Regions from separate parts of the Shinella oryzae genome, predicted to be linked through region 1. Evidence: riboswitches for the same ligand, from Rfam matches in the RefSeq annotation. Region 1 holds a riboswitch; each other region holds the start of a gene.
What was found. Region 1 has a riboswitch for cobalamin ahead of K6301_RS12290 (aromatic ring-hydroxylating oxygenase subunit alpha). Riboswitches for the same ligand answer to the same signal wherever they lie in the genome.
Positions count from the first base shown of each region.

Region 2: linked by a shared signal. The riboswitch ahead of K6301_RS14310 (hypothetical protein) and the one ahead of K6301_RS12290 (aromatic ring-hydroxylating oxygenase subunit alpha) in region 1 are both predicted to bind cobalamin.
Region 3: linked by a shared signal. The riboswitch ahead of bluB (5,6-dimethylbenzimidazole synthase) and the one ahead of K6301_RS12290 (aromatic ring-hydroxylating oxygenase subunit alpha) in region 1 are both predicted to bind cobalamin.
Region 4: linked by a shared signal. The riboswitch ahead of K6301_RS18285 (ABC transporter substrate-binding protein) and the one ahead of K6301_RS12290 (aromatic ring-hydroxylating oxygenase subunit alpha) in region 1 are both predicted to bind cobalamin.

Region 1 covers NZ_CP081987.1:2,518,874-2,523,082, reverse strand. Annotated here, with positions in the region: gene K6301_RS12300 (diguanylate cyclase domain-containing protein) at 1-894, shown strand, start outside; gene K6301_RS12295 (DUF6656 family protein) at 919-1,533, opposite strand; cobalamin riboswitch at 1,829-2,082, shown strand; gene K6301_RS12290 (aromatic ring-hydroxylating oxygenase subunit alpha) at 2,190-3,434, shown strand; gene K6301_RS12285 (FAD-binding oxidoreductase) at 3,436-4,209, shown strand, end outside.
Region 2 covers NZ_CP081987.1:2,934,403-2,938,611, forward strand. Annotated here, with positions in the region: gene K6301_RS14300 (glycoside hydrolase family 94 protein) at 1-1,420, opposite strand, end outside; gene K6301_RS14305 (hypothetical protein) at 1,419-1,625, shown strand; cobalamin riboswitch at 1,825-2,053, shown strand; gene K6301_RS14310 (hypothetical protein) at 2,147-2,362, shown strand; gene metH (methionine synthase) at 2,445-4,209, shown strand, end outside.
Region 3 covers NZ_CP081987.1:1,610,752-1,614,960, forward strand. Annotated here, with positions in the region: gene K6301_RS08000 (ABC-F family ATP-binding cassette domain-containing protein) at 1-67, opposite strand, end outside; gene K6301_RS08005 (DUF2865 domain-containing protein) at 327-1,415, shown strand; gene bluB (5,6-dimethylbenzimidazole synthase) at 1,408-2,094, opposite strand; cobalamin riboswitch at 2,140-2,354, opposite strand; gene K6301_RS08015 (NYN domain-containing protein) at 2,404-3,147, opposite strand; gene K6301_RS08020 (NAD+ synthase) at 3,279-4,209, opposite strand, start outside.
Region 4 covers NZ_CP081988.1:456,483-460,691, reverse strand. Annotated here, with positions in the region: gene K6301_RS18290 (FecCD family ABC transporter permease) at 1-743, opposite strand, end outside; gene K6301_RS18285 (ABC transporter substrate-binding protein) at 740-1,756, opposite strand; cobalamin riboswitch at 1,917-2,144, opposite strand; gene K6301_RS18280 (D-alanyl-D-alanine carboxypeptidase family protein) at 2,335-3,384, shown strand; gene K6301_RS18275 (GntR family transcriptional regulator) at 3,392-4,054, opposite strand; gene K6301_RS18270 (LamB/YcsF family protein) at 4,179-4,209, shown strand, end outside.

The DNA.
Region 1 (4,209 bases):
CAGGCGGGGCTCGACGAACTCGGGCGCAAATACCTGCCGCATCAGCATGAGGCGAGCGTGCTGCAGCGCTCGGCAGGCGCTATCACCAACGAGATGGCCAACTTCATGGACCTGCTCGGTCAGGAGCGCGCCTCGCTTTCCGACTATGGCCGCCTGATCGGCGAAGCGTCGCAGGTGATCCGCAATGCCAGCGGCATGGGCGAAGGCGCGCTCGGCAGTTCGCTCGAGGCCCTTCAGCGGGCAACAGAGCTGCGTGTCACGCATACGGCTGAAATGGCGAAGAAGGTCGCGGCGCAATCGGTCGTCATGGACGGCATCCAGAAGGAGATGGCGGAATTCGAGGCGATGAAGTTCATCGATCCGCCGACGAAACTCGGCAATCGCCGGGCCTTCAACAAAGCGCTTGCCAGCGTCTATGCCAATCCCGAACTGCCCATGCTGTGCGGCGTCGCCATCGCCGAGGTCGATGCGGGACGGCGCTTTTCTCCCGCGCAGATCGAAGCGCTTTCGGATCACCTTGTGACGTTCTATGGCGGGCTCATTCGCCAGGTGTTCCCCGGTGAAGACCTCGCGGTGCGTTTCGATGGCCTGCGCTTCGGGTTCTTGTTCCACACAGGGGACGAAGCGGAGATGCTGCGGCTCATCGATCAGTTGCGCAATACGTTCGAGACGGTGGCGTTGCGCGATCCGCGCACGGGCCGCAATCTCGGCCATCTCACCCTGTCAGCCGGTGTCTGCATGGCCGACCGGGCCGATAGCGCGCTGGCTCTGTCATCGGCCTGCGAGCAGGCATTGGCGGAGGCGCGGGCTGGCGGCGGTGACAGGGTCGTCGTGCACGGACCGGGCGAATCCGCCGCTTCCGGTCGCGACTGGATGATCTACCGGGCGTCCTGAGCCACCGGGCGCTGCCGGTTACGGCTACATCGCCCGGATGATCTTGCGCAGCGCCTCGTTGCCTGCGCTAAGCATGAGAACGTTCTTCATCGCCAGCTTCGGGTCATCGGTGCGGAACAGCACGCCGTTTCCGCGTATCTTGTTGTCGATCCTGAGCCGTCCGGCTTCTTCCGCAGGCGTGATCGCGACGGCGAAGTACATGCGGCCCGGCTTGCGGGAGATGCTATCGAAGAACTGCTCCCCGTGGTCGCTGTCGGCGCCGATCTCGGCCTGGAAATTGGCCATGTAGAAGGCCCATTGAACATTCTCGAATTCGGCAAAGCGGGACTTGGCGACGGTGATATGGCAGTAGCCGAGATGCGGCGTGCCGGCGAGCGTGCGGTGAAAGATGAGGCGGGGAAACTGGATGGACTGGTGGAAGCGGTTGATACGGCCGTGCGTGATGCTGCCGGCCCGTTCCAGCTTGCGGCCGGTACGCTCGGCGACTTCTTCGTAGCTGAGATAACGTTTTTCGGTAGCGCTCCAGGTCGGCGTGCGATCGATCCGCCCCGTGCGCAGGAATTCGGTATGCGCGGACCGGGGCGGGTTCGCGCGCTTGAAGGCGACAGCGTCGTAGTATCGGAAACCTGTCTGCTGCACCCGTCGCACCCCATCGTCGTGCCTTTATCGACGAAAGAGTATGGAAACGTCGTTAAGCTTTCCTTTCCGACAGGGTGCCTTTTCCAGGTGCATCCTTTATGGTCGCAATATGACAACCTGCCGTCACGCGGCCGCCTGCTGCCAAAACTATACGCATTGCGCCGCAAAATTAGGCGCATCACATTGAAACCTTTAACTTAATGAGAGCAATGCAGGTAGGGCCCATGCAAAGGGGGCTGTCGTCAAAACATGATGGCATGTCGTTTTCCGGCGTGCCGCCCGGTCTTTCTTGCGGTTAGATAAGAACACTCAAGGTGCCCGCCTCCAAGGGAGGGGTGGAGAATTGGGAAGCCGGTTTAAATCCGGCGCTGCCCCCGCAACGGTGTTGGAGCAAGGTGCAGCAGGAAGCCACTGGACGGGAGGTCCGGGAAGGCGCTGCACCAGGTCCGGAAGGCATGGTCCCAGGCGAGCCGCGAGGCTTTCTGTGCGGATCATGACCGGCCAAGGACACTCCTCAGCCCGGAAACCAGCCTGGAGTAACGATCGTGACTGGCTGCGGCGGGCGGCCGGGAAGCGTGCAGACCGTGCGGCTTGCCGCCCGGATGCCGTCTCCTCAGCGCGCCTCGGCAAATTATTGGATATTCTGAGGATCCGGCATGGACATTCACAGCGACGTGCTCCGCAAGCTCAAGAACCGGCGCGAAGGCCACAGCCTCGAGCAGGCTTTCTACATCGACCCCGACTATTACAAGCTCGATCTTGAGACGATCTGGTACCGCGACTGGCTGTTCATCGGCCACGATTGCGAGATCCCCAAGTCCGGCAACTACTTCACGGTGCAGGTAGGCGATTATCCCGTCGTCGTCACCCGCGACCGGACCGGCACCGTTCGTGCCCTTCACAATTCCTGTCGCCATCGCGGCTCGCGCGTCTGCACGCAGAACAAGGGCTCTTCCGCCAAGCTCGTCTGTCCCTACCACCAGTGGACCTACGAACTCGACGGTTCGCTGCTCTTCGCGCGCCACATGGCTGAGGATTTCGACAAGACCCAGCACGGCCTGAAGCAGATCCACTGCCAGACGGTCGGCGGCTATATCTTCATCTGCCTTGCCGATGAGGCGCCCGATTTCGCGCCCTTCCGCAATCTCGTCGATCCCTATCTCGCCCGCCACCGCCTTGGCGAGACGAAGGTCGCCTTCGAGAGCACGATCATCGAGAAGGGCAACTGGAAGCTCGTGTGGGAAAACAACCGCGAGTGCTACCACTGCGCCGCCAACCATCCGGAGCTCTGCCGCACCTATCCCGAAGCGCCGAGCGCGACGGGCGTACAGGGCGCCAAGGATGACCCCGTCATCGCGGAGCACTGGGCGAAGTGCGAAGCCGCCGGCTTGCCGAGCGAGTTCAAGATCTCGCCGACCGGCCAGTTCCGCGCCGCGCGCATGCCGCTCATCCAGGATGCCGAGAGCTACACCATGTCCGGCGCGCGCGCCGTGCAGCGGCCGCTGTCGAGCGACGTGCTGGAAAGCCATATCGGTACGCTCCTGCTCTTCCATTACCCGACGACCTGGAACCATGTGCTGGCCGATCACGCCATCACCTTCCGCGTCCTGCCGCTCGGCCCCGAGCTGACGCAGGTCACGACGAAGTGGCTGGTCAACAAGGATGCGGTCGAGGGCGTGGATTACCGGCTCGACGAGCTCACGCATGTCTGGACTGAAACCAACGACCAGGACCGCCGGATCGTCGAGGAAAACGCCTTCGGCATTCGCTCGCCGGCCTACCAGCCCGGCCCCTACTCGCCCGAAGACGAGGGCGGCGTGATGCAGTTCGTCGAGTGGTACACCAACTTCATGGTGGAGCGGCTCGACGGCGCCAAGAAGCCGCTGTCGCGGGTCGCCTGACATGACGGTCACGAGCGATTTCCGCCATTTCGACGAACTCCAGCCGTGGAACGATCGCCAGCATATGCTGGAATGCATTGCCGTCACGGTGGAGACGGCCGATGTGATGACCTTTACCTTCCGTTCCGATCGTGACAACTGGTTCCGGTACCTGCCGGGCCAGTTCGTCACGTTGGAACTGCCGGTCTCGGAAGACGATCCGGTCATGCGGACCTATACGCTGTCTTCGACCCCTTCGCGTCCCTTCTCCGTCGCCGTGACGGTGAAGGCGCAGAAGAGTTCGATCGGCACGCGGTGGATGTTCGATCATCTGCGTCCCGGCATGAAGCTGAAGGCCTTCGGCCCGCTCGGCGATTTCTCCTTCGTACGCTATCCCGCGGAAAAGTACCTCTTCATCTCGGCCGGCTCCGGCGTGACGCCGATGATGTCGATGACGCGGTGGATGTCGGATTGCAGCCCGCAATCGGACGTCGCTTTCGTCACCTGCGCCCGCAAGCCGGAAGACCTGCTGTTCAAGGCGGAGCTCGAATGTCTCGCGGCCCAGATGCCCAACCTGTCGCTGGGCTTCGTCGTGGAAGGCCATAATCCGCGCGACGGATGGCACGGCGTGCGCGGTCGCATCGATGCTGCCCGGCTGTCGCTGCTGGCACCGGATTTCCGTGATCGCACCGTCTTCTGCTGCGGTCCGGAACCCTTCATGCGTGGCGTGCGCGACATGCTCAAGGTCTGCGGCTTCAACATGGACCGCTACCACGAGGAAAGCTTCCAGCCGGCG
Region 2 (4,209 bases), 420 kb from region 1:
CCAGCCGTGACGGCGTGACGAAGAAGGTCACGAGCGTATTGAACAGACCCGTGGCACCTTCCGAGGCCGGCAGCGCGAACAGCACGAGCATGATCAGCCAGGCGCCATTGGGAATATCGAGCTGGTCGAGGAAATAGTAGACCGCGATCATCGCCAGCAGCGTGAGGATGATGTTGGGGCCGGCAATGGCGAGCCAGTTCAGCTTGCGCGTCATGCGAACGACGCGCTGGACGACCGAGGGATGGTAGCCGATGCGCTTTTCGAGCAGCTTGCGCTTCTTGCCCACGAGGAACGCGCCGACATTGGCGCGATAATCGGGATCGCCGGCATTTTCCGCGGCGTCTTCCTCGGTCATGGCGAGCGCGATTTCGGTGACCTCCAGCTCGCTCTTGCCGGAGCGGCGGGCGAAACGCTCGATCGTGTTGCGGTATTTGTTGCGCGAGCCGAAATCCAGATCGCTGTAGTCCGACCGCTGGCGCAGCGCCTCGTCGAGGCGGCTGACGCTCTCGAACCAGACCGGCCATTCCGCGTCATCTATCGTACGCAGGCCCTTGATGAGCGAACTCATCGTCACGTTGCCGGAAGACAGGCGGTTGTTTTCCGCGACGATCAGTTCCTCGAGGTCGGTGCCCCGGCTCTCGATCTTGCGCTCCAGCCACTGGATGACCGCGCCCGATGTCTGAAGGCCGTCGCGCAGGCGGTAGAGAAGCTGGACGACGAAAGTGTTGTCTTCGGTCAGGCTCTCGATGGTGCGCAGATGCGCAATCGACTTCTCCGGATCGTTGAGGCGCACCAGCTCGTCGGCCACGTCATTGGCCTTGAAGCGCATCTTGCGCGAGCGTTCGACGCGGCTGGAAATACGCCGCAGGTTCTCCAGAAGCACGAAGCGCACGAATGACGGCAGGGCCCAGAGTTCGCCGATCTTCAGCGGATCCACCGTCTGGAAGCCCTGCACGAAGGCGGTCAGGCTTTCCTGCGAGACACTGCTGTGCGTATGGGCGACATAGAGCCAGGCCAGGGCCAGCGTGCGCGGAAAGGGCTGGCCGTCGATCTCCATGGTGGGAAGCTGCCGGTAGAAGCGGCGGGGGAAGTCGCGCCGGACCTCCTGGATGGCTTCTTCGATCACATAGAAATTGTCGAGCAGCCACTCGGCCGCCGGCGTGATCTGCGCGCCGGCCTCCACGTCCTTGGCCGTGACCTGGTAGACGCGGAAGATCTCCTTCTCGTTTTCCTTGTGCCGTGCCCGGAAATCGAAGGGGCGGAAACCCGGAAGCACCGCCGTCTTGTCTCGGGCGAGCGCTTCGCCGCAGGCGGCGAGCTCCTCCAGCGTGAGATAGGTGGCGCGGATCGAGTCGTTATAGTCGATCTGCCGGATATCGGCGTCGCGCGAAGGGGCTTGCGGCGTAGTATGAAAGGACATGTCTCTGATTCTGGAACCGGCCATGTTGAGCCACCCGGCAGCGGCCGTTGCGCCGGATTGTCTTTCGCGGGCGGGCTTCGTTCTGCTGTCGCGATCAGCCATGACACCCGACCGCGCCCTCATGGCGCTCCAGGTGCGGTTTTGGCTCAAGCGACACGCTGTTTGTCATCCACGCCGCGTGGTGCATGAAAACGGCATTTTTTAGCCGTAAGGACAGAGACTTGCAACCTGTCAACAGGGCAGGATGGCGCAGCATGGACCCTCATCTGCGGTTTTGGTGAATCGCGCACCCTGAACGGGAGGCGAGCCCGCGCGAGGTGCAGGCGGACAAACAATGCGCGGGGATAAAAAAGGTTCCCGCCCGAATGCGCGCCGCCTGCCATTGACTTGAAATCCAAGCGGCGCGAGGTTGCCGGCATCAGGGTCTTCCGAATCGAAAACGGTCCGGAGGCTAAGAGGGAAGCCGGTGCGAAGCCCAGGACATCAGACTTGGGCATCAAAACCGGCGCTGCCCCCGCAACTGTAAGCGGCGAGCGTCTGTCGATCCGCGCCACTGGTGTCATGCGCACCGGGAAGGCCAGACAGACGCGACGACCCGCAAGCCAGGAGACCTGCCCTGATAGCTGTAACGACCTGGGCGGGGTGTCCCAAGGGTGCGCTTGCAATGCCATGGATTGGCAACAACGTGCGTCCGGCCATCCCCCAATGATCCGATTGGGGAAAGACATGTTTCAATTCACCGAAAAACAGGCATCCGGCACCGGCAACCCGGAATCCGTGTTCATTTCCTGGATTCTCTGGCAGCCGCGCGACGCCGACCTCGCCGCCGAGGCGCTGAAGGAAGTGCACAAGCTCGCACGACTCGACAATCCCGACCCTGATATCGCGCGGCTGAAGGCGCTGTTCACGTCGCTGGCGGGCGCGGACGGGCCGCTACATTAGGCAGAAACACGAAACATATGTTGACATAAAGATATCTTTATGTGATCTCCGATACTGAATGAAAGTACCGGAGGGTTCTCCCATGGCCAATTCCCACCTGGACGACCTGTTCGGCCCCGAACAGCCGCCGCGCGACGGAAGCGAAGTCCTCGCCGCCCTCAAGGCCGCCGCGCGCGAACGCATCCTCGTGCTCGACGGCGCGATGGGAACCGAGATCCAGACGCTGAAGCTGGTGGAAGACGATTTCCGCGGCGACCGTTTCGGTGATTGCGCCTGCCACCAGCAGGGCAACAACGACCTGCTGACGCTGACCCAGCCGGGCGCCATCGAGGACATCCATTACCGCTATGCGCTCGCTGGCGCCGATATCCTCGAGACCAACACGTTTTCCTCCACCACCATCGCCCAGGCCGATTACGGCATGGAGGACATGGTCTATGAGCTGAACCGCGACGGCGCCCGCCTTGCGCGCCGCGCGGGCCTGCGCGCCGAGCAGAAGGACGGCAAGCGCCGTTTCGTGGCCGGCGCGCTGGGGCCGACCAACCGCACCGCCTCCATTTCGCCCGACGTCAACAATCCCGGCTATCGCGCCGTGACCTTCGACGACCTGCGCATCGCCTATGCCGAGCAGGTGCGCGGCCTCATCGACGGCGGCGCCGATATCATCCTCATCGAGACGATCTTCGACACGCTGAATGCCAAGGCGGCGATCTTTGCCACGCACGAGGTCTACGCGGAAAAGGCCATCCACCTGCCCGTCATGATCTCGGGCACGATCACCGATCTCTCCGGCCGCACGCTCTCCGGCCAGACGCCAGAGGCCTTCTGGAATTCGGTTCGCCATGCCGATCCCTTCTCCATCGGCCTCAACTGCGCGCTCGGCGCCAATGCCATGCGCGCCCATCTCGCCGAGATTTCCGCCGTCGCGCAGACCTTCGTCTGCGCCTATCCGAATGCCGGCCTGCCCAACGCCTTCGGCCAGTATGACGAAAGCCCGGAGGAAATGGCCGCCCAGATCGAAGGCTTCATGCGCGACGGGCTGGTCAACATCGTCGGCGGCTGCTGCGGCTCGACGCCGGACCATATCCGCGCCATCGCCGCGGCCGCCGCGCGCCACAAGCCGCGCGAAATCCCCGACATCCCGCGCCACATGCGCCTGTCCGGCCTCGAACCCTTCACGCTGACCGACGCCATTCCCTTCGTGAATGTCGGCGAGCGCACCAATGTCACGGGCTCGGCAAAATTCCGCAAGCTCATCACCGCCGGCGACTATGCCGCAGCGCTCGACGTTGCGCGCGATCAGGTCGCGAACGGTGCCCAGATCATCGACATCAACATGGACGAGGGCCTGATCGATTCCGGCAGGGCGATGGTGGAATACCTCAACCTCATCGCCGCCGAGCCGGATATCGCCCGCGTGCCCGTCATGATCGACAGTTCCAAATGGGAGGTGATCGAGGCCGGCCTGAAATGCGTGCAGGGCAAGCCGCTGGTCAATTCCATCTCGCTGAAGGAAGGCGAGGAAGCCTTCCTGCACCACGCCAGGCTCGTGCGCGCCTATGGCGCGGCCGTCGTGGTGATGGCCTTCGACGAGACCGGACAGGCCGACACCAGGGCCCGTAAGGTGGAAATCTGCACGCGCGCCTACAGGCTGCTGACGGAGGTTGCCGGGCTCGCACCCGAGGATATCGTCTTCGACCCCAACATCTTCGCGGTGGCGACGGGCATCGAGGAGCACGACAATTACGGTGTCGACTTCATCGAGGCGACGGCCGAGATCACGCGCACGCTGCCGCATGTCCATATCTCGGGCGGCGTGTCCAACCTTTCCTTCTCCTTCCGCGGCA
Region 3 (4,209 bases), 910 kb from region 1:
CGGAAAGAAGCGTGTGCCCGTCAGGCGTGGACCACGAGATTTTGGAAAGCGTGATGGAATGCGGCATGGATGCGGATATCCCCGATGACAAAACGAAGTCGATTTGCGGTCGGGTTGAAATCCATGAAGCACCATCCGGTCGGTATTGACCATGGCCGCAATCTAGGGGCTGACCAAGGCGGTTGCAAGGCAGGCGGGTATCGAGGCCGTTAATCACGAATGCCTGTCGGCGTTGCACTTGCCCCGGCGCGCCCTATGATAAGTGAACGAAAGCCGGTTTTCGCCGGCCGTTTCGACATGCTCGAAGATCGATAGGGATCGATACCGTGAAGGGACGCAGTCGCTTCCTGTTTGCCGTCGCAACCGGCCTGTCGCTTCTTTTATCCGGCGGCACGGCGCTGGCCGACGTGTGCCAGCGCCTGAAAACGGAATTGGCGAGCCTGCCCAAGGTCGTGGTCGATACCGCGAACGCGCGCAAATACGCTTCCGCCATCGCCCGCCAGAACATCCAGCTGCGGCAGGCCAAAAGCGACCAGCGCCGCCTGCGCTGCTCCGGCGGCAGCATCATCGTGATCGGCGGCGCCAATGCCGATGCCTGCGCCACGCTCGCCACCGTCATCGGCAAGATGGAGCAGAACCTCCAGATCCTCGACAGCAAGCGGCGCGACCTGTCGGGTGGCGGCACGTCGAAAGCCAGGCGCAACCAGTTGCTCTCCAGGCTTGAGGCCGAGGGCTGCAACGACGCGAAGGTGACGCCGGTTGCCGCGACCGAGCGCCTGCGCTCGCTCGACGACACGCGCACCCTGCCGCTGGGAACGACGCCCGAAGGCAGCGACCGGCTGCAATTGCGCTCGCTGGGCGGCAATGCCGGCCACGGGAACCTGCGCACCGTCTGTGTGCGCACCTGCGACGGCGGCTTCTTCCCGATCTCCTCCAACGCTTCGCCGATGGATTTCCGCCGCGACCAGCAGGTCTGCGCCATGATGTGCCCGCAGACCGAGACGGAACTGTTCTACCAGGCGATGGGCCGCGGGCAGGAAACCGAGCAGATGACCTCCACGGTCACCGGCCGCGCCTATGTCGAATTGCAGAACGCCTTCGCCTACCGCACGCGCGATCTCTCCAAGCCCGGCGCCTGCGGCTGCAACCTTACGGCCTACTATCAGGAGATGATCAAGCGCGAAAAGGCGGCCCGCGGGGAGACGACGACGGAAACGGCGCCCGATGGCGGGGCCGGCTCCGTGACCACGATCCACGCGCTGCCCCGCAAGGAAGAGGCAAAGGTTCCGGTCAAGGCCGCCGAGCGTGAGTACGATCCGTCCAAGCACAAGGTGCGCACGGTCGGCCCGGCCTTCCTGCCGGAAAACGAATCCGCGATCGACCTCGGCCGTCCGGCCGATGCCGACGTCAACTGACGTCCGGCCAGCGCTCCTCGAAGACCAGTTCCTCCAGCGGCAGGCGCTGCCGCCAGCCCTTCACGGCCAGCTCCGGTTCGCCATAGAGCTGGTCGACGAAACCGACGCACAGCCAGGCGACGATCTCGATATGGTCAGGAATGCCGAGGATGGCGCGGATATCGCTGTCGTGGAAGATGCTGACCCAGCCGACGCCCACCCCTTCCGCCCGCGCCGCAAGCCAGAGGTTCTGCACGGCACAGACGGTGGAATAGACATCCATGCGCGGATTGTGCGTTCGCCCCAGCACGACGGACCCTGCCCGTGTCGGATCGCAGGTCACGCAGATAGACAGCGGCGCCTTCAGGATGCCTTCGAGCTTCAGCGCGCGATAGCGTGCCTGCCGTTCGCCGGAAAACATCGCCTCCGCCTCGGCATTGGCTTTCAGGAAGGCCGCATGCACCGCCTGACGGGTGGGCAGGTTGCGCACGAGAAGGAAGTTCCACGGCTGCATGAAACCGACCGACGGCGCATTGTGCGCCGCCTGCAACAGCCTGCGGACCAGATCGTCCGGCAAGGGATCGGGCAGGAACTGGTCGCGCACGTCGCGGCGTGTTTCGATGGCGCGGTAGACGGCCTGCCTCTCCTCACACGGAAAGGCGTCCGCCCGGACCAGAGGGTCCCACGGTTCGGTTCGCATCGTCATCTCCCCAACAATGCGCAAAACCTGCCGCCGTCCGCGCGGTTCGGTCCATCTCGCCAGGCCGGTCTTCTGACTTCGGTTCACACGGCCCCGCCCTGCCTTCCCGGTTGAACAACCAGTGGCAAAACCCTGAATCGATTCAAGGTTTTAAGGACAAGCCATCCCCGTCACAGCGTTGGGCACGTACCGGACCTGGGTTTCCCCGCACCGGTTTCCCGATTCTCCCGCAAGCGGGCACCTGACGGCCGGATTGTGCACGGCACGGCTCAACGATCAAGCCCGCGGCCGCAAAACGGCCTTATCGCCTCAACCGTTATCGACCACTTTCTTGAGGGGCTGTGCCTTCAAACGCGCCTTGCGGTTCTTGTCGGTGAGTTCGACGTCGGAAAAGGCCAGCAGCTTGTAGAATTGGTTGTGGCCGTAAGACTTAAGATCGAAGTTTGGTTGACACGCTTGCAAAGTCTTCATGAGGTCCGGCAGCGCAACCCATGGACCATCCAACGGCGGCGCTTCGACGAAAATGCGTTGCAGGAGTTCTCCCTTTAACGCCCGCCGAACAGCCGGTGCCTGCTTTGCGACAGGCTTTTCGCCGGCTTTCACCGACACTGAACTGGCATTGGCTTTCACTGCATCGACGATCCTGAAAACATCAAACGCCGCCTGAAAGCGGCTTGAAGCTTTCGAGCACGCCATGCCAACGGCGATCTTGCCAGCGCGCCGAATTCGCATTGCCAATTGCGTGAAGTCGCTATCGGCAGTGGCGAGGCAGAACACATCCACTTCTCCCGAATGAAGTTCGTCCATGGCATCGATCACCATGGCGATATCAGCACCGTTCTTGCGGTTTGCACCGGCCACGGTTTGCCGGGTCGTGAGGGCATGAAGTGCGGCGGCATCCAGCCAAGGCTTGAGGGATGGATTCGAGAAGTCACCGTAGATGCGGCGATCAAGCAGCAGGCCGTGCCTTGTCGCCTCTTCAATGAGTTTACCAGCGACACCTGAAGGCACGTTCTCTGCATCGACGAAAAGGACAGCCCCGCGTTGCGTCATACCCACTCCCCTTGAGAAGGAATGCATATTAGCATCGCCCACTCCGCCTGCAATCAGAGAGGTTACTTTTCGATTTCACAGGTTAACGCACAACTACCAGGCGCAGAAAGATAGCCAGCACCCCGCGCCCCTTACCCCCGGTCGCGGAAGCGGTTGGTGATGGGGTAGCGGCGGTCGCGGCCGAAGTTCTTGCGGGTGATCTTCACGCCGGGCGCCGACTGGCGGCGCTTGTATTCGGCGATGTAGAGCAGGTGTTCGATCCGGTGGACGGTCGCCGCGTCGTGGCCGCGCGCCACGATCTCCTCCGTGCCCATCTCCAGCTCGACGAGGCATTCGAGGATGTCGTCGAGCACCGGATAGGGCGGCAGGGAATCCTGGTCGGTCTGGTTTGGCCGCAGTTCGGCGGACGGCGCCTTGTCGATGATGTTGTGCGGGATCACCTCGCCCGTCGGGCCCAGCGCGCCGGGCGGCACATGCTGGTTGCGCCAGCGCGACAGCGCGTAGACCTGCATCTTGTAGAGGTCCTTGATCGGGTTGAACCCGCCGTTCATGTCGCCGTAGAGCGTGGCATAGCCGACCGACATTTCCGACTTGTTGCCCGTCGTGACAACCATCGAGCCGAACTTGTTGGAAATCGCCATCAGGATCGTGCCGCGCGTGCGGCTCTGCAGGTTTTCCTCGGTGATGCCTTCTTCCGTGCCCTCGAAGGTCTCCGACAGTGCGGAAAGGAAGCCGGTCACGGGCGCCTCGATCGGCACAATGTCGTAACGGCAGCCCAGCGCCTTCGCGCAATCGGCGGCGTCCTTGAGCGAATCCTCCGACGTGTAGCGGTAGGGCAGCATCACGCAGCGCACGCGCTCCTCGCCCAGCGCATCGACGGCGATGGCCGCGCAGATCGCGGAGTCGATGCCGCCGGACAGGCCGAGCACGACGTTCTTGAAGCCGTTCTTGTTGACGTAGTCGCGGAAGCCGAGCAGGCAGGCACGGTAATCCGCTTCCTCGCGCTCGGGAATTTGCGACATCGGGCCGCTGTCGCAGGCCCAGCCGTCGCCGCGCCGCTTC
Region 4 (4,209 bases), on a different replicon from region 1:
CGCCGCACGGCGATGCCGAGTGCGGCGGCGGCATCCGTGCCGAAGGCGAAGGCGTCCAGCGCGCGGGCGTGGAACAGGCAGGCGAGATATCCGGTAATGGCGACCGGCACGGAGAGATAGACGTCGGTCCAGCGCACGCCGCTCATCGAGCCGAGCAGCCAGAACAGCACGCCGCGCGCCTGTTCGGCATTGGCGGATGTGGTGACGATATAGGAGGTGAGTGCATTGAAGAGCTGCGAGCCGGCGACACCGCACAGAATGATGCGCTCGCTCGACCGGCCGGCACCGGCCGCAAGGACACCAACGAGCAGGAAGGCGACGATCGCGCCGATGAAGGCGCCGCCCGACAGCGTCAGCGCGCCGTAGCCGAGGCCGAGGATCATGACGCAAACAGCGCCCGTCGAGGCGCCCGCCGAGATGCCGAGCACATAGGGTTCGGCAAGCGGATTGCGCAGCATTGCCTGGAGCACGACGCCGCACAGGGCAAGCGACGCGCCGGCGCTTGCGGCAACGAGCGCGCGGCTGAGCCGGTAATCCCAGACGATACCCTGGTGAATGCGGTTGAGTTCGAAGGACGTGCCGAAGATCCGGTTCGACACCGCCCTGACCGTCGTGGACAGGGGAATGGCGATCTCGCCGATCGCGACGGCGAGGCTGATCATGATCGCGAGCAGGATGACGGCGACAACGGTGAGCGCTACGAGCGCCCACCAGCGATGGTGTCTGGATGCGGCAGCCCTCACTGCGACAGGCCGAAGGACTTGATGCCGGCAGCCAGCGTCTCGATACCGTCGATCGTACGGATCGTCGGGTTCATCGACTGGGCATCCATCATGACGAAGCGCTTGTTCTTCACCGCATCGAGTTCCTTGGTGACAGGGTCGTTCTCAAGGAAGTCGATCTTGGTCTGCGGGTCGTCGGCTGCATAGCGGCGGCGATCCATCGTTGCCAGCACGATGACGGCGGGATTTGCCTGTGAGATGGTTTCCCAGCCCACCAGCGGCCATTCTTCTTCGGTGGTGACGACGTTCTTCGCGCCGATCGTCTTGAGGATATAGGCCGGTGCGCTGTTCTTGCCGGCGATGAAGGCGTCGCCGCTCACCTCCTTGCTGGAGAACCAGAACACGACGGGAAGGTTCTTGCTGGCGGCGCCCTCGATGGAGGCGACGGCGTCGGTCTCGCGCTTCTTCAGGTCGGCGATCAGGGCGTCGCCGCGCTCCTTGATGTCGAAGATTTCGGAGAGTTCGGCGATTTCCTGATAGATCAGGTCCATCGTGAACAGCTCCTTGCGAACGCCGTCGCCGCCGTCGGTGTTGATCTTGGCGACGCAATCGGCCGGTGCGACGTAAGTGTTGATGCCGAGATCGGCGAATTGTTCGCGCTTGCCGACCGCGCCCTGCACGCCGACATGCCATTCGAATTCGGCGGCTACCAGGTCCGGTTCCTCGCCGACGACGGATTCGAAGCTAGGGTCGTTGTCGGCAAGCCGCTTGATCTTGCCGTTGGCCTCGGCATAGGCGGGCAGAACCGGGCCGACCCAGACGGCGGTGCCGGCGATCTTGTCGGCAAGGCCGAGCGAGAACAGGACCTCGGTCATGCCCTGGCCGATCGAGACGATCTTTTCGGGCGCTTTTGTAAAGGTGACCTGCTGGCCGCAATTGTTGATGGTGAGCGGATATTGGGTGGCGGCGAAGCCGGTACCGGCTAGGGCGGTCAGGCCGACGGCGAACGAAATGGTGGCGATGATCTGGCGCATGGAAACCTCGATTCCGGGAGAAGGCGAGCGCTGCGAAGCGCAGCGGGCGACGTGAGTGTCAGCTCGCGCGGAAAGCCCAATCGAGGCGGATGGATGCCGTCATATGGCGAAGGTTCAGGTCAGACATATCTGCTCCTTTCCAGGCATCCCCGCCCGGTTGATTGGATCGTGTTCGACGGCAGGTCTCCTGGCTCACGGATGTCTGTCGCTCATCTGCCTTCCCGCGGTGTTTCGCAGTGGCATGGCCGTTAAGGCCCGGGGATGGTCGACAATCCGCTTACAGTTGCGGGGGCAGCCACGGTCTTGGTCCCTTTTGGGTCGTCCGCACCGTGTTCCCTATTAATCCCTTCGGAGTCGTCCTCCGGGAACCGTCGCATTCCCCTTATGACGCGCCCCGATCCGCGTCAAGGCGCAGATGCTCGCTTGCGGAAGACACTGCCGCGTCTTCGTCGAAAACGGGACGTATGCAGGCCGCGATGGATGGCTTCGCCTGCTGCGCGAGCGTGCGTCGCATCGGCATCTTGCCCTTCAAGGCGATGCCATGCCATTAGAATAGCTTGATTTCTGGAGACGGATACATGGCGGAAAGCACGATGCTCGGGCGAGCGTGGAAATGTCTGGTAGTGGCGGCGTGCCTGTTCATGGCTAGCGCCGCCAGTGCCACGCCTGTTCTCGTCGTCGATCCCGACAGCCATCAGGTGCTGTACGAGGAAGATGCCGGCGTGCCGTGGTATCCGGCGTCGACGACCAAGCTGATGTCGGCTTTCGTGACGTTCGAAGCGCTGAAAGCGGGAGAGGTGACGCTGACGACGCCCGTGACCATGACGCGCAATGCGACCAAGCAGGCGTTCCTCGAATCCGGGCTGACCTTCGGCCGGGCGATGACGCTCGAGGATGCGCTTTTCGCCATGATCACCGCCTCTGCCAACGACGTCGCTGTCGCCGTCGCCGAAACGGTGGCGCCCAACGAGGCCGCCTTCGTCAAGCGCATGAATGACGCGGCGGCGCGTCTGGGGTTGACCGGCACCCATTTCGCCAACCCGAACGGTCTGTTCGATAAGACCAACTATACGACTGCACGGGACCTCGCGATCCTCGGCATGGAAGTCGACCGGCAGTTTCCCGAATACCGACGCTTCTTCCTGGCGTCGTCGGTCACCATCGACGGCAAGGAGATCAAGTCCAACAATCTGCTGCTGACCCGCTATCCGGGCACGACGGGGATGAAGACGGGCTTCCTGTGCGCATCCGGTCGCAATATCGTCGGGCTCGCCGCGCGAAACGGCAAGCGGGTGATGGTGGTCATTCTGGGCGCGACGACGGAGCGTGAGCGCAACGAACGCTCCGCCCAATACATGACCCAGGCCTTCGAGGGGCGGCTTTCCGGCGGCGCGCGCGTCGAGGACCTGGCGAACCGCAAGGATGTCGCACCGCAGGACATGCGCGTGCGCCTCTGCACCGACCAGAGCGCAGCCTACGAGGCAAGCCGCGACGCGCTCTACCCGATGGGGCTGCCCGGCCACGAGAGTTATCTGCAGGGCGAGACGAAAGGCGAGGTTCACACCATCAGCACATGGGCGGACGATACGGCCGTGGATGTGCCGATACCCGCCCGCCGGCCGTCTTAGTCCGGCGTCATGATGGCTCGGAGGCGCGCTCCAGCGTCTTCAGCATCGTCCGTTCCGCCAGGTTGAGGTAGGCGTCGAGCTGCGCGGCGGCCTCTTCGCGCTTGTTCTGTTCAAGCAGCGTCACGATCTCGCCGTTCATGTCCACGAAGGGCGCGTGCAGGTGCGCCGGGTCTTTCAGCAGCCCGAAGCAGAGCCGCAATTCCGCTGATATGCGTTCGTAGAATTCGCTGATGCGCGTGCTGTCTGCGAGATCGATGATCGCCGCGTGGAAGGTCATATTCGCGCTGCCGACGCCCGTCCAGTCACCGGCGTCGCGCCGCTCACGTCCTTCGGCGACCGCATCGCGCATTGCCCCGATGGCCGCATGCTGATGCCAGGCCTGGCGCAGGGCAGCACATTCCAGCATGCGCCGCACGCGGTATATGTCGATGACGGAGGCCATGGTCGGGACCGCGACGAAGACGCCGCGGTTGGCCTCATGGCGCAGAAGGCCGTCCTTGGTCAGCAGGCGGAACGCCTCGCGCAGCGAATTGCGCGACACGTCGAAGCGCTCGCTGAATGCTGCCTCGGACAGGCGCTGGCCGGGCGAAAGCTCTCCGGCGATCAGCAGCGCGCGGATACGCCGCGCCAGGCGGTCGGCAAGTGGCAGGCCCTGCCCATCCTCTGTCATTGTGTTTTTCCTCGCCCCATAATGCTCGTCGCTCTTCACTAGAGGAATGATTGTTGAACAATATTGATATTTTTGTTCTTTCATGTAAAGTCCTCCCTATCTGAAGGATAGCCATGGAGGGAACATGACGGCGATGGATCTCAACAGCGATCTCG